2 regions of the Streptomyces sp. NBC_00637 genome follow, and region 2 is predicted to be linked to the other one. Evidence: riboswitches for the same ligand, from Rfam matches in the RefSeq annotation. Region 2 holds a riboswitch; the other holds the start of a gene.
The links. A riboswitch is a leader RNA that binds a small molecule or an ion and turns the genes downstream of it on or off. The one in region 2 is predicted to bind glycine.

Region 1: another riboswitch for glycine. It lies ahead of gcvP (aminomethyl-transferring glycine dehydrogenase); the one in region 2 lies ahead of gcvT (glycine cleavage system aminomethyltransferase GcvT).

What each region holds. Positions count from the first base shown of each region.
Region 1 is NZ_CP109046.1:7,174,348-7,184,388, reverse strand. Features, by position in the region: gene OG440_RS31620 (amino acid transporter) at 1-796, shown strand, start outside; gene OG440_RS31615 (molybdopterin-binding protein) at 899-1,318, shown strand; gene gcvP (aminomethyl-transferring glycine dehydrogenase) at 1,424-4,309, opposite strand; glycine riboswitch at 4,493-4,587, opposite strand; gene OG440_RS31605 (PRC-barrel domain-containing protein) at 4,700-5,071, shown strand; gene OG440_RS31600 (hypothetical protein) at 5,077-5,238, opposite strand; gene OG440_RS31595 (nucleotidyltransferase domain-containing protein) at 5,235-5,537, opposite strand; gene OG440_RS31590 (DNA polymerase IV) at 5,639-7,054, opposite strand; gene OG440_RS31585 (MerR family transcriptional regulator) at 7,125-7,808, opposite strand; gene OG440_RS31580 (bifunctional nuclease family protein) at 8,054-8,527, opposite strand; gene OG440_RS31575 (MerR family transcriptional regulator) at 8,612-9,349, opposite strand; gene OG440_RS31570 (FHA domain-containing protein) at 9,394-10,041, opposite strand, start outside.
Region 2 is NZ_CP109046.1:2,570,559-2,580,599, forward strand. Features, by position in the region: gene OG440_RS10900 (enhanced serine sensitivity protein SseB) at 1-610, opposite strand, end outside; gene OG440_RS10905 (AAA family ATPase) at 704-1,393, opposite strand; glycine riboswitch at 1,567-1,666, shown strand; gene gcvT (glycine cleavage system aminomethyltransferase GcvT) at 1,866-3,008, shown strand; gene gcvH (glycine cleavage system protein GcvH) at 3,127-3,504, shown strand; gene glyA (serine hydroxymethyltransferase) at 3,519-4,796, shown strand; gene OG440_RS10925 (L-serine ammonia-lyase) at 4,872-6,239, shown strand; gene OG440_RS10930 (MOSC domain-containing protein) at 6,256-6,801, shown strand; gene OG440_RS10935 (NADPH-dependent F420 reductase) at 6,827-7,489, opposite strand; gene OG440_RS10940 (FCD domain-containing protein) at 7,598-7,873, opposite strand; gene OG440_RS10945 (EF-hand domain-containing protein) at 8,063-8,275, opposite strand; gene OG440_RS10950 (hypothetical protein) at 8,338-8,592, opposite strand; partial or broken gene OG440_RS10955 (GNAT family N-acetyltransferase) at 8,654-9,286, shown strand; gene OG440_RS10960 (YncE family protein) at 9,442-10,041, opposite strand, start outside.

The DNA.
Region 1 (10,041 bases), 4.6 Mb from region 2:
CTTCACCCTCGTCGCCTTCCTGGTCACCTGGATCTTCGACGCCGACGTCGACGCCCAGGGCGGCGCCTACGCCACCGGCGTGCTGGTCCTGATGTCGTCGGCCGCGATCGCGGTGACCATCGCCGCCCGCAAGGCGGGACAGCGGGGCTGGACCCTCGGCTTCGCGGTCGTCTCGGCGGTCCTCCTGTACGTGACGGTCGCGAACGTGGTCGAACGCCCCGACGGCGTCAAGATCGGCGCCTGCTTCATCGCCGGCATCGTCCTCGTCTCCCTCCTCTCCCGCCTGGCCCGCGCCTTCGAGCTCCGCGTGACGAGCGTGACGCTGGACCCCATGGCGGAACGTTTCATCCGGGACATGGCCAGCCGCAAGATACGGTTCATCGCCAACGAGCCCGACCGGCGCGACCGGGCCGAGTACCGCGACAAGATCGAACAGATCCGGCAGGACAACGACATCCCCGGGGAGGATTTCGTCTTCGTCGAGGTCACCGTCGTCGACCCCTCCGAGTTCGAGTCGGGCCTGACCGTGCGCGGCGAGGTCCTGCACCACCGCTACCGCGTCCTGACCCTGGAGTCCTCCTCCATCTCCAACGCGCTGGCCGCGCTGCTGCTGCACACCCGTGACGCCACCGGCTGCATCCCGCACATCTACTTCGAGTGGACCGAGGGCAACCCGTTCGCCAACTTCCTGCGCTTCTTCCTCTTCGGCCAGGGCGAGGTCGCACCCGTCACCCGGGAGGTCCTGCGCGAGGCCGAACCGGACCGCGACCGGCGCCCCCGCGTCCACACGGGCTGACCCCCCTCCCGGGCCGGCGTCCTGCCTCGACCCGACGCCGCCGCGACGACGCACACCCGCGCATACCTCGCACACGGCGCCCGGCGACCTACGTTGATCCTCATGAGCCTGAGCATCCGCAACCAACTCCCCGGCACCGTCACCGCCGTCCAGCCCGGCGAGGTCATGGCCACCGTCAAGATCCGTCTGGACGGCGGCCAGGACCTCACGGCGGCCATCACGCTGGAGGCCGTGAACCAGCTCGCCCTCACCGCCGGTACCGCCGTCCGCGCCCTGGTGAAGTCGACGGAGGTCTCCCTGGCCACCGCCCGCCTCGCCGGCCTCTCCATCCGCAACCAGCTCACCGGCACGATCACCGGTCTCGTGACGGGCGGTGTCATGGCCTCGGTGAAGATCTCCATGGACGGCGGAGAACTCACCGCCGTGATCACCAAGGAGGCAGCCGAGGACCTCGGCCTCTTCGTGGGCTCAGACGCCGTCGCCCTGATCAAGGCAACCGAGGTGTCCCTGGCCACGACGTAGGGTCTTCCGGCAATTCCCGCAGGGCGCGGGACGCGAATGGTCAGAAACGCCCTGGCACGCGCGAGGGCCCCCGCCCGGAACGGACGGGGGCCCTCACCCACTCGCTCAGTCCTCGTACGCGTCCAGCGGCGGGCACGAGCAGACCAGATTGCGGTCGCCGAAGGCCTGGTCGATCCGGCGCACCGGCGGCCAGTACTTGTCGGCGGCGGACACACCGGCCGGGAAGACGGCCTCCTCACGCGTGTACGCGTGCTCCCACTCCCCGCCCAGCGCGGCCGCGGTGTGCGGAGCGCCGCGCAGCGGGTTGTCCTCGGCCGGCCACTCGCCCGCGCCGACCTTCTCGATCTCCGCACGGATGGCGATCATCGCCTCGCAGAAACGGTCGATCTCGATCAGGTCCTCGGACTCGGTCGGCTCGATCATCAGCGTCCCGGCCACCGGGAAGGACATCGTCGGCGCGTGGAACCCGTAGTCGATGAGCCGCTTGGCGACGTCGTCGACGCTCACACCGGTCGCCTTGGTCAGCGGCCGCAGGTCGATGATGCACTCGTGCGCGACCAGCCCGCCCGGCCCGTTGTAGAGCACCGGGTAGTGCGGCTCCAGCCGCTTGGCGATGTAGTTGGCGCTGAGCACTGCCACCTGCGTGGCCCGCTTGAGCCCCTCGCCGCCCATGAGCCGCACATACGCCCACGAGATCGGCAGTATCCCCGCGGAGCCCCAGGGAGCCGCGGAGATCGGCCCCACCCCGGTCTCCGGCCCGGCGGCGGGCTGGAGCGGGTGGTTCGGCAGATACGGCGCCAGGTGCGACCGTACGGCGACGGGTCCGACGCCCGGGCCGCCGCCCCCGTGGGGGATGCAGAAGGTCTTGTGCAGGTTCAGATGCGAGACGTCCCCGCCGAAGTGCCCCGGCTTGGCCAGCCCGACGAGCGCGTTGAGGTTGGCACCGTCGACGTACACCTGGCCGCCCGCCTCGTGCACCTGGGCGCAGATGTCGGCGACGTGCTCCTCGAACACCCCGTGCGTGGACGGGTAGGTGATCATCAGCACCGACAGCTCGTCCCGGTGCCGCTCGATCTTCGCCCGCAGGTCCTCGACGTCGATCTCGCCGTCCTCGGCGGTCTTCACGACGACGACCTTCATGCCCGCCATCACCGCACTGGCCGCGTTCGTGCCGTGCGCGGAGGACGGGATGAGGCACACCGTCCGCTGCTCGTCCCCGTTGCCCCGGTGGTACCCGCGGACGGCGAGCAGCCCGGCCAGCTCGCCCTGCGACCCGGCGTTCGGCTGGAGCGACACCTTGTCGTACCCGGTGACCTCGGCCAGCCGCTCCTCCAGCTCGCGGATGAGCGTGAGGTAGCCCTCCGCCTGCCCGGCCGGCGCGAAGGGGTGCAGCTGCCCGAACTCGGGCCAGGTGACCGGCTCCATCTCGGTGGTCGCGTTGAGCTTCATCGTGCAGGAGCCCAGCGGGATCATGCCCCGGTCGAGCGCGTAGTCCCGGTCGGCGAGCCGGCGCAGATAGCGCAGCATCGCGGTCTCGGAACGGTGCTGGTGGAAGACGGGGTGCGTCAGGACCGCGTCGGACCGCAGCAGTCCGGCGGGCAGCGAGTCGGCGGTGGCGGCGTCGAGCGCCTCGATGTCACCGTCCACCCCGAACGCGGCCCAGACGGCGGACACCTGCGCCCGGGCGGTCGTCTCGTCGCAGGCGATCGAGACCTGGTCGGCGTCGACGAGGTGCAGGTTGACCCCGAGCTCCCGCGCGGCGGCGACGACCTCGGAGGCCTTCGCCGGCACCCGCACGGTCAGCGTGTCGAAGTACGACCCGTGCACGACCTCGACACCACCGGCCGCGAGCCCGGCAGCGAGGATCGAGGCGTACCGGTGCGTGCGCCGGGCGATGGCCCGCAGCCCGTCGGGACCGTGGTAGACGGCGTACATCCCCGCCATCACCGCCAGCAGCACCTGCGCCGTGCAGATGTTGCTGGTGGCCTTCTCGCGGCGGATGTGCTGCTCACGCGTCTGCAGCGCGAGCCGGTAGGCCTTGTGTCCGTCGGCGTCCACCGACACGCCCACCAGCCGCCCGGGCAGGCTGCGCGCGAACTGCTCGCGGACGGCCATGTAACCGGCGTGCGGGCCGCCGAAACCCATCGGCACCCCGAACCGCTGCGTCGTACCGACCGCGATGTCCGCCCCGAGCTCACCCGGCGACTTCAGCAGGGTCAGCGCGAGCAGGTCCGCGGCGACGGTGACGAGCGCGCCGAGCCCGTGCGCCTGCTCGACGAGCGCCTTGAGGTCACGCACGGCACCGGAGGCGCCGGGGTACTGGACGAGCACCCCGTTGATCTCCCGCGCGGCGAGCTCCGCCGGAATCCCGTCGCTCAGATCGGCGACGACGATCTCCACGCCCGCGGGCTCGGCGCGGGTCTGGATCACGGCGATGGTCTGCGGCAGCGCGTCCGCGTCGATGAGGAAGAGGCCCTTCTTGTTCTTCCCCATCCGCCGGGACAGCGCCATCGCCTCGGCGGCGGCCGTGCCCTCGTCGAGCAGCGACGCACCGGAGGTCGGCAGCCCGGTGAGGTCGGCGACCATGGTCTGGAAGTTCAGCAGCGCTTCGAGCCGGCCCTGGGAGATCTCCGGCTGGTACGGCGTGTAGGCCGTGTACCAGGCCGGGTTCTCCATGACGTTGCGCAGGATGACGGGCGGCGTGAACGTCCCGTAGTAGCCGAGTCCGATCATCGAGTCGAGGACCTGGTTGCGGTCGGCCAGCGAGCGCAGCTCGGCCAGCACCTCGGCCTCGGTGCGCGCGCCCGGCAGGTCGAGCGCGTCGGCGTTCTTGATCACATCCGGGACCGCTGCCGCGGTCAGCTCGTCGAGCGAGCCGTAGCCGACCTGGGCGAGCATCTTGGCCCTCGCCTCGAGGTCGGGCCCGATGTGGCGCTGTTCGAAGGGAATTCCCTGCTCGAGCTCTGCGAGCGGAATGCGATGGGCGGTCATTACGGAGGCCTCCTGGTCAGACACGACCTTCGAGGGTCACCACGGTGGGTACCCGGACGGCCTCCCCCTCTGTCATCTCAACCTGAGAGCTTCACCGGGTCGCCCGAAGGCACCCGGCTTTCACCGTCGGTGAGAGCGGAAGCCGTCGACGCCGTCGGCACCCGCCCTGCTTTCCAGAGTGACCTCGTCCGTGCGGTACGTGAGCCTGAGAGATTCCGGGGAGGATTTGCTCCTTCGGCGCCTCCGGTGATGTCCGGAGACTCTCCCGCGCGGTGTCAGCAGCCGTTGCCAGACTACCAGCGAGGTCAATGAGACTCGCTCGAGTGGCCGCTCGTCCCGATGTGCTCTTTTGTAGTGCTTACGGATGAGTTGCGACCAAGTGGAGGGCCCGTGCAGACCGACATCGATCCGCGCAACCTGATCGGCCGCAAGGCGTTCGACCGCAACGGCACCAAGATCGGCACCGTCGACGAGGTCTACCTCGACGACGCCACCGGAGTACCGGAGTGGGCGGCCATACGCACCGGTCTGTTCTCCCGCGACGCCTTCGTCCCCCTGGAGCCCAGCCGGCTGGTCGAGGGCACCTTGCACATCCCCTTCGAACGGGCCCTGATCAGGGACGCTCCCGACTTCGGCGTGGGTCGCCACCTCTCCCCGGAACAGGAACTCCAGCTGTACCACCACTACGGTCTCGACGTGGGCGCCGCTCCTCCGCTCCCCGACCACGACTTCGGCCGTCTGGCGGGCACGGACGACGGCTGATCCCCTCAGCCGCAGGCCCGTATCAGCGCCCCGAGAATGCCGGCGGGGTCGTACAGCGGCCGCGCGCCGTCCGTGACGAGTCTCCGGGTGCCCTCGTCGACCGGATCGGTCCGCGCCCACCGGGCGGAGCCGACCCCCACCTCGACCTCCAGACCGGAGGCGGTCACATACCGCCATTCGGTGACCTGCCCCCTTCCCGGACCCGCGTCGCCTCTCCCAGGTCCAGCTCACCCGCCCAGCCCTCGTCCTCGGCGTACCGGGCAGGCGCGGTCGACAGCACCACGAGGTCCATGTCGGAGTCGGCCCGCGCGGCCCCGCGCGCACCAGACCCGACGAGCAGCAGCCCCACCACGTCGCTCCGGTTCCCGGCCCACCGGGTGACCCGGTCCACCACCCGTCGCACCTCGGCTTCTCGCTCCGCCGACCCCCCGCCCGGGTCCGCCAACCGGCCTTCGTGCAGCTTCATGCAGCTCCCCCCTCCGTCACCGGTGCCACCTCCCGGGACACCGCCACCACTCCGACTCACCCCACACGTCGAACGGCTTCACTCTGTGTAACTGATCGGCCTCACGAAGAGTTCCCGGACTCCACCTCCGACGGCTGCGCCTGGGGATCCGGCGCTCCTGCCGCCGACCCGCCCTCGTCATCGGGTCTTCGCGGCACCAACGGCAAGGGATCCGCCGGCTCCAGTCCGGGATCATCGGTCCTGAAGGTGCGCACCCGGCCCGGCTCCGACTCGGGCGTCTCGAACCGCACGGTGACCCGGCCCAGGCCGCTGCCCTGCACCCATCCGTGTCCCAGCTCCGCGTGCCGCACATCGTGCCCTGGACGCCACTGGCGCTCGACCGGCACCGGCACCTCGCCGACGGGCTCTTCGGCGAGCTCCTCCTCGGGCCCGTCCGCCCGCTCCTCGGCCGCCTGCGCGAACAGATCCTCCTGCGTGAAGTCCGCCAGCCCGCTCACGCCCACCCCCAGCAACCGCACCCCGCCCGTGGTGTCCACCGAGTCCAGCAACCGGGCCGCCGCCTCCCGGACCACCGCCGGATCATCGGTGGGCCCACGCAGGGTCTCGGACCGGGTGAGCGTGGAGAAGTCGTAGCGCCGCACCTTCAGCACGATGGTCCGGCCGGACAGACCGGCCTCCCGCAGTCGGCGCACACACCGGTCCGCGAGCCGCTGCACCTCCAGCTCCACCCGGATCCGGTCGTGGATGTCCACGTCGTACGTGTCCTCGACCGACACCGACTTGGCCTCCCGCTCCGCCACCACGGGCCGGTCGTCGCGGGCCAGCGCCATGGCGTGCAGCGCGTGCCCGTGCGCCTTGCCCAGCAGCCGCACCAGCTCGTCCTCACCGGCCTCGGCGATCTCGTCGATGGTGGTGATCCCGGCCCGCCGCAGATGATCCCCCGTCGCCGGGCCCACCCCCGGCAGGGTCCGCACCGACAGCGGCCCGAGCAGGGCCCGCTCGGTCCCCGGCTCGATGAGCACCAGCCCGTCGGGCTTCGCCTGCTCCGAGGCGATCTTCGCCAGCATCTTGCAGGAGGCCAGACCCACCGAGCCCGTGAGCCCGGTGACGGCCCGTATGTCCGCGCGCAGCCTGATCCCCGCCAGCCGCGCCGAGTCGCTGTCCCAGGCCGCTCCCCCGGCATCCAGGTCCACGAAGGCCTCATCCAGGCTCAGCGGCTCCACCAGCGGCGACAGCGCCCGCAGCAGCCCCATGACCTGCTCGCTGATCGACCGGTAGAACGCGAAGCGCGGAACCAGATACGCGGCGTTCGGAGCCCGCCGACGCGCCTGGGCCATGGGCATCGCCGAGTGCACCCCGAACACCCGCGCCTCGTAGGAGGCGGTCGCGACCACGCCGCGGGGCCCCAGACCGCCCACGACCACGGCTTTCCCCCGCAGGCTCGGCTTGGACGCCTGCTCCGCCTGTGCGAAGAAGGCATCCATGTCGAGATGCAGGATCGTGGGCGCGTTTCTCACATGTCCGATGCTGCACCACGCCACTGACAATGACGTCGTACAGCCGCTCCCCGCGCCCCTTGAACGGGCTTCAGACCGCCCGGTTGCGCCGCCGTGCCAGTTCGTCCGCCGGATTGTGCCCGACGAGCGTCTCGCCCGTGTCGACCCGCTCCCCGTGCAACTGCGACAGCGCGCTCTCGACGTCCCGCCACACCACGCCGACGGCGATCCCGAAGATGCCCTGGCCGCCCTGGAGCAGCGCGTGGACCTCGTCCGGCGAGGTGCACTCGTAGACGGTGGCCCCGTCGCTCATCAGCGTCATGCGCTCCAGATCGCTGAACCCGCGCTCGCGCAGATGCTGCACGGCGGTGCGGATGTTCTGGAGCGACACCCCGGTGTCGAGGAACCGCTTGACGATCTTCAGGACGACGACGTCCCGGAAGCTGTACAGACGCTGTGTGCCGGACCCGTGGGCCGGCCGCACGCTCGGCTCGACCAGCCCGGTGCGGGCCCAGTAGTCCAGTTGCCGATAGGTGATGCCCGCGGCCGCGCAGGCCGTCGGACCGCGATAGCCGATCTGCTCGGACGCCATGGACGTCGCCCCTCCGCTGCTCGGCACGGCCGCCGGTCGCTGCTGAGCATGATCGGCCGCGCTGCTCTGCTGGGGATACCCCCTGCTCGACCACGCTGGAGAGCCCGGGGAAGGGTACGGACCGCTCCCCCCGACACCGAGTCCGGGGGCACCCCCAGCCGTACCGTCGCCGCTGCTTCTCACGCCGACCTCCGTCCTTGACCTGCCTTGTCGACGGTAGGCAGTCACCAGGGGTGCGTCAACGATCGCCACACTCGGCACGCCGAGTGATAATCACCCTGAGAGTGGTTTCACGCACCCCGTCGCGGGGAAAGGCTAGCCGAATGCGCTGAGAAGTAGCCGTAGGACGCTCTCACTCGCCGTTGGCATTTGCCGAAAACAGGGCGGGCGTCCCCGTGCAGGACGCCCGCGTTCCGCGCATGTGCCGACTACTGGTTGCTGGTGCCGAAGTCCTCGGGCGAGATCTGGTCGAGGAACTCGCGGAACTTCTCCACCTCGTCCTCCTGCTCGTCCGGGATGGCGATACCCGCGTCGTCCAGGACCGTGTCACTGCCGTAGATCGGTGTCCCCGTGCGCAACGCCAGCGCTATGGCATCCGAGGGGCGCGCGCTCACCTCGACCCCGCTGGCGAAGACGAGCTCCGCGTAGAAGACGCCCTCCCGCAGGTCCGTGATGCGCACCTCGGTGAGCTCCTGGCCGACGGCCTCCAGCACGTCCTTGAACAGGTCGTGGGTCAGCGGTCGCGCGGGAGCCATGCCCTGCTGGGCGAAGGCGATCGCCGTCGCCTCACCCGGTCCGATCCAGATGGGAAGGTAGCGGTCGCCTCCCACTTCGCGCAGCAGCACGATCGGTTGGTTGGAGGGCATCTCGACCCGGACACCTACGACATCGAGCTCGTTCACACAGCAACCCTAGGCCGTGCCCGGGACGTTTGGGTAGTCGGGCCGGGAACGGGTGAGCGATCCGCCCAGGACGAACCCGCCCTCTCAGGGCAACCGCACCCCGAGCGCCGTCTGCACCAGCGCCGCGTGCAGCCGCACCGTGAGCCCCGCGAGTTCCTTCGTACGGGCCTGCGCGTGAGCCCTGGTCTGCGGGTTGCGGTGGCGCTTGAGCGGGGCCACCACCTGGTCCACGAGCCCGGCCTCACGGTCGGCCGCGGCCTTCATCGCCCGCAGATGCCGGGGTTCGATCCCGAACCTGCCCAGCTCCGCGACGAGCGCTGCCACGGTCGCCGCCTCGGCGTCGTAGACCCCGTCCTCCAACGGCACGACGAGACCGTACGACTGCCACTCCTCGAGTTCCGGCTCACCGATCCCCGCGGCCGCCAGCAGCTCGGAGCGACCGATCCTGGCGACGGTGGGCCCCTCCGACGCCTCCGGAACCGACTCGCCGTCCCGCTGCCGGCCCACCGTCGGCAGCGGTGCGGCCTCACCGCGCTCCATGGCGTCCAGGTGCTCGCGGATGACCTTGAGCGGCAGATAGTGGTCCCGCTGCATCCGCAGGACGTGACCGAGGCGCTCGACGTCCTGCGCACTGAACTTCCGGTACCCCGATGGGGTCCGCTGCGGCTCGATGAGCCCTTCCGACTCCAGGAACCGGATCTTGGAGATGGTGACTTCGGGAAACTCGTCGCGGAGTGCGTTCAGCACGGTGCCGATGCTCATCGAACCACCGTCCGCGGCGGCGGTGCCGTTTCCGGCACCGCCCCTCGGTGTTTGAAGCATGGACCTTCCCTGGGGAGTCCCCCCGGACGGCGCCCGGGGGCCGGTCAGTAGCCCCGCTGGCTCGCGTAGAAGACCAGCCGGTACTTGCCGATCTGCACCTCGTCACCGTTCGACAGGGGGACCTCGTCGATCCGCTCCCGGTTGACGTACGTGCCGTTCAGACTGCCGACGTCCGCCACGTTGAACGTGCCGTCCTGGTTGCGCCGGAACTCCACGTGGCGACGCGAGACCGTCACGTCGTCCAGGAAGATGTCGCTCTGCGGGTGACGACCGGCCGTCGTCAGGTCGCCGTCCAGCAGGAAACGGCTGCCCGAGTTCGGGCCACGCCGCACGACTAGCAGGGCGGAACCCAGCGGCAGCGCGTCGACCGCGGCCTGCGCCTCGGGCGAGAGCGCGGGCAACTGCGTCTGCCCGGTGACCTCGGCGTCGTAGGCCTCGAGTCCGGAGATGGAGATGGTGGAAGTCGTCTCCGACGGCCGCTCGGGCGTCAGTCCGGGGCGCAGCGGGGCGCCGCAGTTGGAGCAGAAGCGGCTGTTCTCCGCGTTGCGGTTACCGCACCTCGTACACACCAGGGCCGACATAGGGGAAAACCCTCCACCCGTACTTGAGGTTGACGGTTGGCCGAAACCTATGCCGCCGGACTGCGCAGGGTCAACAGACGCCGCGCCCTGGCCTCCGGAAACCTCGCCGCC
Region 2 (10,041 bases):
CCACGAACATCACCGGGTCCGCCGTCTCGATGGCCGCCAGGCAGCGGCGGGCCGTACGGACCACGCCGATCGCCTCGAACTCCGCCGAGGCCGCGGCCAGGAACTCCATCGGGTCGTCCTGCCAGTCGGGCTCGTAGAGGCGGACCCGGCCGCCGGCGGCGGTGCCGTCGAGCGGGGTACGGCCCGCCCGGCAGAGCTCGGCCACGGCGGGCGGCGGCAGCGGGACCCCCACCACGCCGTCCGGGTTGACCAGGATGCCCACCTGCGGGGGCAGGCCCCGGGCGAACTCCACGGCGGGCGCGATCGTGAACGACATGTGCGAGCCGACGACCTGGCGGAACTGTTCCTCGGAACTGAAGACCGGCACGTACACCTGGCCCTCGAGCTCCATCGTGGGCAGGTCGAGGGGACCGCTGTGCGGGCCACCGCCGCCGGGCAGCGGCACCCAGACGAAGCTGCGCCCGAGCACCTCGACGATCCGGCCGCCGGCTCCGGGCACGCCGAGGGAGCCGGAGAGCACCTCCTCCAGCTCGTTGCCGGGCCATCCGCCGTGCGGATGGGGGTGTGCCTGCGCCGGACGGTCCGCGGAGAAGTCCGTCGGAAAGTTCACCGGGGGAAAATCCATCTGCCTACCGCCTGCTGAGAGCCGCTCACTCTGCCGTGACCGAAAGGCTAGCGGGTACCGGGGGCCGCCCCGGAGCCGTCAGCCCGTGAATCCGATGCGGCGCAGCGCGTCGGCCGCCGCGCGGTCGAGCAGCACCGCCGAGCCGCAGCCCTCGGGCAGCCTGCCCTTCTCCACCGAGCGCACCAGACGGGCGGCGGCATGGCGGTGGCGCAGGAACGCGTACCGGGAGACACCCCGGCCGCGCTCGCGCTGTCCCTCCAGTGCCGTGTCCGCGCCGACGTCCAGCAGCAGCAGGTGGAGGGTGCCGCCGCGGCGGCGGGCCTCGCGGGCCAGCCAGTCACGGACCCAGGCCTGCGTACCGCAGTCGTGCACGACGACGCCCGTGCCGCCGCGCAGCGCCCGGCGCAGGCCCGCGTAGTGGGCGAGCCGGACGAGCGGCCGGTAGAGGGCGTAGGGCAGGAAGCGGGGGGCGCGGGCGTCCCAGCGGTCCCGGGTGTCCTGGGAGTCGACGCGTACGCCCTGGACGGTCCGCCGCATGAGCGTGGACTTGCCGCTGCCGGGCAGACCGGTGACCACGACCAGGTCACGGGGGCCGAAGAGCAGACCGTGCGGGCTGCGGCCGAGCCGCTCGCGCAGGTCGCGGACGACGGGCGCCGACCGCGGGCCGCGCGCCTCCCGGGCCGGGGCGACGGGCTGCGCGGGCAGCGCGATGCCGGAACCGGTCGCGAGTGCCGTGGACCTTGCCCTGGTCGTCCTGTTCACCGTGATCGTCCTCCCCTGGGGTCAGATGGTGTCCTCATCCCCACCGAGCGTAAAGAGAAGGTAATGCGCTGTGCTCGGTGATTTCGTGCGCGTACCGACACAAGCCGGTTACAGATGCGGCCTGCCGTGATCGGGGCGAGCCGTGCAATGATGGCCGCGCCAACTGCATACCGGCCGTTTGAATCCGCGCGGGAGAGTCCTCAGCAGCAGCTTCGCTGGGGCGCCGAAGGAGCAAGTCCCTCCCTTGAATCTCTCAGGCCCCGTTACCGCGCGGGCGAGGCACATCTGAAAAGCGGGCCGCTGTCTCCAGTGGCTCCACCCAAGGTGCAAGTCATGATCGATCCCCTGGCGGGCTGTCATGGCGAACCTCTCAGGTTCCGATGACAGATGGGGAGGAACGACCTCGCCTTCCCCCATGCCCGCATGTCCCGCTGCGCTCGCACGGGGGGATTCCGTCGCCTTGGGAGACGAACGCCCGATGAGCAGTACCGACCCCGCATCCGACCAGAACGCCGAGCAGCGCCGCACCGCCCTCGACGCCGTGCACCGCGCGCTCGGCGCGACGATGACCGACTTCGCCGGCTGGGACATGCCCCTGCGCTACGGCTCCGAGCGCGACGAGCACCACGCCGTCCGCACCCGGGCCGGGCTCTTCGACCTCTCGCACATGGGCGAGATCACCGTCGCCGGCCCGCAGGCCGCCGCCCTCCTCGACTTCGCCCTGGTGGGCAACATCGGTGCGGTCAAGGCCGGCCGCGCCCGCTACACGATGATCTGCCGGGCGGACGGCGGCATCCTGGACGACCTGATCGTCTACCGGCTCGGCGAAACCGAGTTCATGGTGGTGGCCAACGCGTCCAACGCGCAGGTCGTGCTGGACGCGCTGACCGAGCGCGCCGAGGGCTTCGACGCGGAGGTCCGCGACGACCGGGACGCCTACGCGCTGATCGCCGTGCAGGGCCCCGAGTCCCCGGGCATCCTCGCCGCCGTCACCGACGCCGACCTGGACGGCCTGAAGTACTACGCCGGTCTGCCCGGCACCGTCGCCGGGGTCCCCGCGCTGATCGCGCGCACCGGCTACACCGGTGAGGACGGCTTCGAACTGTTCGTACGGCCGGAGCACGCCGTCGAGCTGTGGCAGGCGCTGACCAAGGCCGGGGAGACCGCCGGGCTGGTGGCCTGCGGTCTGTCCTGCCGGGACACACTGCGCCTGGAGGCCGGCATGCCGCTGTACGGGCACGAGCTGAGCACCTCCCTCACCCCGTTCGACGCGGGACTCGGCCGGGTGGTGAAGTTCGACAAGGACGGCGACTTCGTCGGGCGTGCGGCACTGGAGGCGGCCGCCGAGCGGGCCGCCTCGCAGCCCCCGCGGGTCCTCGTCGGCCTGGTCGCCGAGGGCCGCCGGGTCCCGCGCGCCGGGTTCGCCGTGGTGGCCGGCGCCGAGGTGATCGGCGAGGTGACCTCCGGTGCCCCCTCCCCCACCCTCGGCAAGCCGATCGCGATGGCGTACGTCGACGCGGCCCACGCGGCGCCCGGGACCACGGGTGTCGGCGTGGACATCCGGGGCAGCCACGAGCCGTACGAGGTCGTGGCGCTGCCGTTCTACAAGCGCCAGAAGTAGACACTGGGCGCGAAGACGCCCGCCCGCACGTGACGCTGCGCACAGTTCCGCTGCTCACGCGTGTTTTCAGCAGTCCCCCATTCACCAGCACCCTCCCGCGTACAGGAGAATTCAAGCCATGAGCAACCCCCAGCAGCTGCGCTACAGCAAGGAGCACGAGTGGCTGTCGGTCGCCGAGGACGGCGTCTCGACGGTCGGCATCACGGAGCACGCGGCCAACGCGCTCGGCGACGTGGTCTTCGTGGAGCTCCCGGAGGTCGGTACCACGGTCACCGCGGGCGGGACCTGCGGCGAGCTGGAGTCGACCAAGTCGGTCAGCGAGCTGTACGCGCCGGTCTCCGGCGAGATCGTCGAGGTCAACCAGGACGTCGTCGACGACCCGGCGCTGGTCAACTCCGCCCCGTTCGAGGGCGGATGGCTGTTCAAGGTACGCACGGCGGGTGAGCAGGAGGACCTGCTCAGCGCCGACGAGTACACCGCCTTCATCGCCGGCTGAGGAGTCGTAGACGCATGTCCGTCCTGAACACGCCCCTGCACGAACTCGACCCGGAGATCGCCGCCGCGGTCGACGCCGAGCTGAACCGCCAGCAGTCCACGCTCGAGATGATCGCCTCGGAGAACTTCGCTCCGCTCGCGGTGATGGAGGCGCAGGGCTCGGTCCTGACCAACAAGTACGCCGAGGGCTACCCGGGCCGCCGCTACTACGGCGGCTGCGAGCACGTCGACGTGGCCGAGCAGATCGCGATCGACCGGATCAAGGAGCTGTTCGGCGCCGAGTACGCCAACGTCCAGCCCCACTCGGGCGCCTCCGCCAACCAGGCCGCCCTGTTCGCGCTGGCCAAGCCCGGCGACACGATCCTCGGCCTGGACCTGGCGCACGGCGGCCACCTGACCCACGGCATGCGGCTGAACTTCTCCGGCAAGCAGTTCGACGTGGTCGCCTACCACGTAGACGACGCCGGTCTCGTCGACATGGCCGAGGTCGAGCGGCTCGCCAAGGAGCACCGCCCGAAGGTGATCATCGCGGGTTGGTCGGCGTACCCGCGGCAGCTGGACTTCGCCGAGTTCCGCCGGATCGCGGACGAGGTCGAGGCCTTCCTGTGGGTCGACATGGCGCACTTCGCGGGTCTGGTCGCGGCCGGTCTGCACCCGAACCCGGTGCCGTACGCCGACGTCGTCACGTCCACCACCCACAAGACGCTGGGCGGCCCGCGCGGCGGCATCATCCTCGCGAAGAAGGAGTTCGCGAAGAAGCTGAACTCGTCCGTCTTCCCGGGCTTCCAGGGCGGCCCCCTGGAGCACGTGATCGCGGCCAAGGCGGTCTCCTTCAAGGTCGCCGCGAGCGAGGACTTCAAGGAGCGCCAGGCCCGCACGGTCGAGGGCGCGAAGATCCTCGCCGAGCGCCTGACCTCGCCGGACGCCCGCGCGGCCGGGGTGAACGTCCTGTCCGGCGGCACCGACGTGCACCTGATCCTCGTCGACCTGCGCGAGTCCGAGCTGGACGGTCAGCAGGCCGAGGACCGGCTCCACGAGGTCGGCATCACGGTCAACCGCAACGCGGTCCCGAACGACCCGCGGCCGCCGATGGTCACCTCCGGACTGCGGATCGGCACGCCCGCCCTCGCCACCCGCGGCTTCACCGCCGCGGACTTCGCCGAGGTCGCGGACGTGATCGCCGAGACGCTGAAGGCGCCGTCCCCGTTCGTGGAGGCCGACGCGGCGGCGCTGAAGGCCCGGGTCACGGCCCTGGCCGACAAGCACCCGCTGTATCCCGGTCTGAGCGAGTAGTTCCCTTTCCCGGGTGCCGCGCACACTGTGAGGTGTGGGCGGCACCCCGCACCACCCCCGTATGGAGGAGTTCCCGTGGCCATCTCGGTCTTCGACCTGTTCTCGATCGGCATCGGCCCGTCCAGCTCCCACACGGTCGGCCCGATGCGCGCTGCCCGCATGTTCGCGCGGCGGCTGCGCGGCGAGGGTCTGCTGGACTCCACCGCCTCGGTGCGCTGCGAGCTGTACGGCTCGCTCGGCGCGACCGGCCACGGCCACGGCACGCCCAAGGCGGTCCTCCTCGGCCTGGAGGGCTCCTCGCCGCGCACGGTGGACGTGGAGGGCGCGGACGACCGGGTGGAGCAGATCAAGGAGTCCGGCCGGCTGCGGCTGCTGGGCTCGCACGAGGTGCCGTTCTCCTTCGACGACGACCTGGTGCTGCACCGCCGCAAGGCCCTCCCCTACCACGCCAACGGCATGACGATATGGGCCCACGACGCCCAGGGCGCCGAGCTGCTGTCGAAGACGTACTACTCGGTCGGCGGCGGCTTCGTCGTGGACGAGGACGCGGTCGGCGCGGACCGCATCAAACTCGACGACACGGTCCTGAAGTACCCCTTCCGCACGGGCGACGAGCTGCTGCGCCTGGCGAAGGAGACCGGCCTGTCGATCTCCTCGCTGATGCTGGAGAACGAGCGCGCCTGGCGCACCGAGGACGAGATCCGCGACGGGCTGCTGGAGATCTGGCGGGTGATGCAGGCCTGCGTGTCCCGGGGCATGTCCCGCGAGGGCATCCTGCCGGGCGGCCTGCGGGTCCGCCGCCGGGCGGCCATGACGGCACGTCAACTCCGGGCGGAGGGCGACCCGTTGGCGCTCTCCATGGAGTGGATCACGTTGTACGCGATGGCCGTGAACGAGGAGAACGCGGCCGGCGGCAGGGTGGTCACCGCCCCCACGAACGGCGCGGCCGGCATCATCCCGGCGGTCCTGCACTACTACGTGAACTTCGTGCCCGGCGCCGACGAGGACGGGGTGGTCCGCTTCCTGCTCGCGGCGGGCGCGATCGGCATGCTCTTCAAGGAGAACGCCTCCATCTCCGGCGCCGAGGTCGGCTGCCAGGGCGAGGTCGGCTCGGCCTGCTCGATGGCCGCGGGCGCGCTGGCCGAGGTCCTCGGCGGCTCCCCCGAGCAGGTCGAGAACGCGGCCGAGATCGGCATGGAACACAACCTCGGCCTGACCTGCGACCCCGTGGGCGGCCTGGTCCAGATCCCGTGCATCGAGCGCAACGGCATGGCCTCGGTGAAGGCGGTCACGGCGGCCCGTATGGCGATGCGCGGCGACGGTTCGCACAAGGTGTCCCTGGACAAGGTCATCAAGACGATGAAGGAAACCGGCGCGGACATGAGCGTCAAGTACAAGGAGACGGCCCGCGGCGGGCTGGCCGTGAACATCATCGAGTGCTGAGGGAGCTTCCCCCGATATGAGCAGGTCCGTCGTCAGCGCGGTCAGCAGCAGCGGCACGTACTCCTTCACCAAGCCCAACCGGGAGAGCGTCACGCTGGTCGCCGGGCTCGGGGTGGCGGGGGACGTGCACGCCGGAGTGACGGTGAAGCACCGGTTCAGGATGGAGAAGGATCCCTCGCAGCCGAATCTTCGGCAGGTGCACCTCATACACGAGGAGCTCTTCGAGGAGGTGCGTACGGCCGGGTTCGAGGTGGCCGCCGGGCAGCTCGGGGAGAACGTGACCACGCGCGGGATCGACCTGCTCGGCCTGCCCACCGGGACGCGGCTGCGGCTCGGCGGACAGGCCGTGGTCGAGGTGACCGGGCTGCGGAACCCCTGCAAGCAGATCGACGGCTTCCGGAAGGGGCTCATGAAGCAGGTCGTCGGCCGGGGTCCGGACGGCCGGCCGGCCTTCCGGTCCGGAATCATGGGCGTGGTGCTCGACGGGGGTGTGGTCCGTCCCGGGGACCCGATCACGATCGAGCTCCCGGACGGGCCGCACCACCCGCTGCGGATCGTCTAGGGCGGACGGGGCCCCGGGCCCGCCCTCAGCCGCGGAAGGCCGCCGGGCGTTCCGGGCTCGCCTCGGCCAGGGCCTTGGCGACCGCCTCGGCGCCGGCCTGCAGCCCGTAGACGGGGGTGTCGGGCTGCTGGCGCCAGGAGTCGTCGAGGCCGCCCGCGTCCACGGTGTCGAAGCCGAGCTCGTCGATCAGGGCGCGTACCTTCGCCTTCGCCGCCTCGTCGTCGCCGGCCACCGGGAGCGCGACACGGTCGGGGTGGCCCGCGGCGAGCGGCCGGTCCAGGATGTCCTGGGCGTAGGTGCCGTTGAAGGCCTTGATCACGGGGTGGCCGAGCCGGCGCTCCGTCCAGCGGCTCTCGGTGATGCCCTCGTCCTCGATCTCGGCGATGCGGCCGTCGCGCTGCTGCGGGTAGTAGTTGTTGGTGTCGATGACGGCCACCCCGTCGGCCGCCTCGGCCAGGATGCCGGACGGCAGGCTGGGCACCGCCTTGAGCGGGATCGTGATCACCACGACCTCGGCCCCGCGGGCCGCCTCCTCGACGGTGACCGGGGTCGCTCCCGTCTCCTCGGCGAGTTCCCCGAGTGTGTGCGGGCCGCGGGAGTTCGCGACGGACACGTCGTGACCGAGCGCGCTGAGGCGCCGCGTGAGGTTGCCGCCGATGTTGCCCGCGCCGATGATGCCGATCTTCATGAGATGCCTTGCCTTCCGGGACCGAGCCCATCCATATTCGATGCACGCGCATGCATCTGAGGGTGCAACGACGGTCTGCGACGGGCTATTCCGACTCCGCGAGGTTCTTCACGGGAGGCGGCTGGACGCGTCGCGCCTCCGGGGGACGACCTGACACCGACCGCCGAACGCGTCTTCCGGCTCCGCCGTCAGGACGGCCGCCGCGGTCTCCGGGTCCCCGTCCTCGACGGCCCGAATCAGCACCTCGTGAGCCTCGTGGGCGGTGTCGGGCTCCCGGGCGCGCAGTCCGGTCAGGGCGTGGAGGTCCACCAGGCCCTTGCGCAGGACGGGGACGAACTCCGTGGACAGGTCGGTGAGCACGGGGTTGCGCGCGGCGGCGACCACGGCCGCGTGCGAAGTACCGGGCCGGCGCCTCGGCCGGGCCGACGTGCGGGAACCGCGGGCGGCACGTCGGGGCAGGCGGCCGGTGGACCGTGCGGATCGAACGCCGGCCATGAGGAGCTGAGGGCTCGGGGAGCCGGGAACGGCAGGAGGGGGCGCCCCGCGTCGCGAGGCGCCCCCTGTCCGCTCGTCTCACTTGTTCAGGTGCGCCCAGAACTCGTCGAACGAGAGGAGCTTGTCACCGTCGAGGTCGCGGCTCTTGATGATGGCCTCGGCGACCGACTCGGTGACGTTCCAGTCACCCCCCTGGGCCAGGGCGGTCTTGAACTCGGCCGCGGTGATGAATCCGTCACCGTCCGTGTCGATCCGCTGGAACTCCTTGCGCGCTTCTTCGATGTCGGCCACCGATCCGCCCCTCTTCGTCATGCCTTGCGGTCATACTCGCTGTTCTACTGACGCAGGTCAGGTTAACGGCCCTGGTGAGCACGCAACGCGGCGACCACCCAGGAGGACTCCTCCACGTGCGCGAGCAGGCTTCCGAGGCCGTTCACGATCGCCGACCACCGGCGGTACCGGCCCACCCGTTCGTTCGCGGCGGCGGTCAGCCGGTCCAGGACGGCGGTCCGGTCGGCGTCGCCCGGGCGTCCACCTGCTCGGGAGGCCGGTCCGGTGGGGCGGGCCGGCTTTCCGATGGTGAAAAGTCCGGTGCCGTCGTCGATCATGTGTGTGAGTGCGGGCCTTCCAGTGGGCGGAGGCTCAAAGGAGCCGAAGGGGGCCGGCGCGGTGGGGGATCTGCGGGACATTCTCGACGCGGCCGCGCACGGTGTCTTCCCTCCCCCGGACGGCCGCACGACCGTCCTCCCCCAGCCGTCCCCGCGCGAGGCGGGCGTCCTCTCCTTCACCGCGCACTCGGTGGTCTTCACGGACGAGGATCCGGCCTGGGTGTACGAGACACTGCGCGCCGCCGACTGCGACGCTCTCGCCGCGTCGATGAGCCCCCGGTTCCTGACGGCTCTGCTGGACCGTACGGGCCGGGTCGCGGAGACGGTCGACCAGTTGGTGGTCGGCTCCCCGCTGCCGGGCCCGCCGGCCCTCGCCCTGACCGAGATCGAGGACCCGGACCATCCCCGGGTGGTCAGCTCGCGCAGACGGCGCGACGAGGTACGCGTGTGGGCCGCGGCGGGGGGCGTGGTCGTCCTGGGGCGCGGGGTCGCGGGGCGGCTGGAGGTCGCCGTCGAGGTCGCGGAGGGCGTACGGCACCGGGGGCTGGGCCGGGCCCTGGTGGGCGCGGCACGGCACCTGGGCGGGGGCGAGCCGGTGTGGGCGCAGGTCTCGCCGGGGAACGCCCGCAGCACACGGGCGTTCCAGGCGGCGGGCTATCTGCCGGTCGGGGCGGAGGTGCTGCTCACCGTCCGGCAGGCTCCGGGCGTCCCGGCGGCCGGTGCAACGGCGGCCGGTGCAACGGGCGAGAGCGCGGCACGTGGGACGGCGGCACGTGGTGCGGCGCCCGAGGCGGTCCGTGGGGCGGATCGCTCACCCGGACGCCGAGCGTGTCGGTGACCTGGGTCGTCCTAGCGGAAGATGCCGGTGTGGCCGAGCGAGTAGCGGCCCGGCTGCGGATAGACGGCCAGGCCGTGCGGCCCCCGACCGACCCTGATCCGGGCGAGCTGCTCTCCGGTGCGGGTGTCGATGGCGTACACCTCGGAGTTGTACCGCCCGGACAGCCACAGCACCTTGCCGTCCGCCGAGACGCCGCCCATGTCGGGGCTGCCGCCGTTCGGGAGGCGCCACTTCTTGGTGAGCGCGTTCTCGTGGAAGTCGAAGACGGAGACCGTGCCCTCACCGCGGTTGGAGATGTACATCTCGCGGGAGTCGCGGCCGATGTACAGCCCGTGGCAGCCCTTGCCGGTGTGCAGGAACTCCGGCCTGCCGAAGGTGTCGCCGTCGACGATCCACATCCCGTCGGCCATCATGTCCGCGATGTAGAACCGCTTCCCGTCGGGCGAGACCTTCACGTCCTGCGGCATGGCGCCCTTGAAGGGCAGCCTCTGCTGTGCGACGACCTTCATCTTCTCGGTGTCGACCTTCAGCAGCTCACCGCTGAACTCGCAGGACACGATGAAGTACCTCCCGTCGAGGGAGAAGTCGGCGTGGTTGACGCCGTAGCAGGT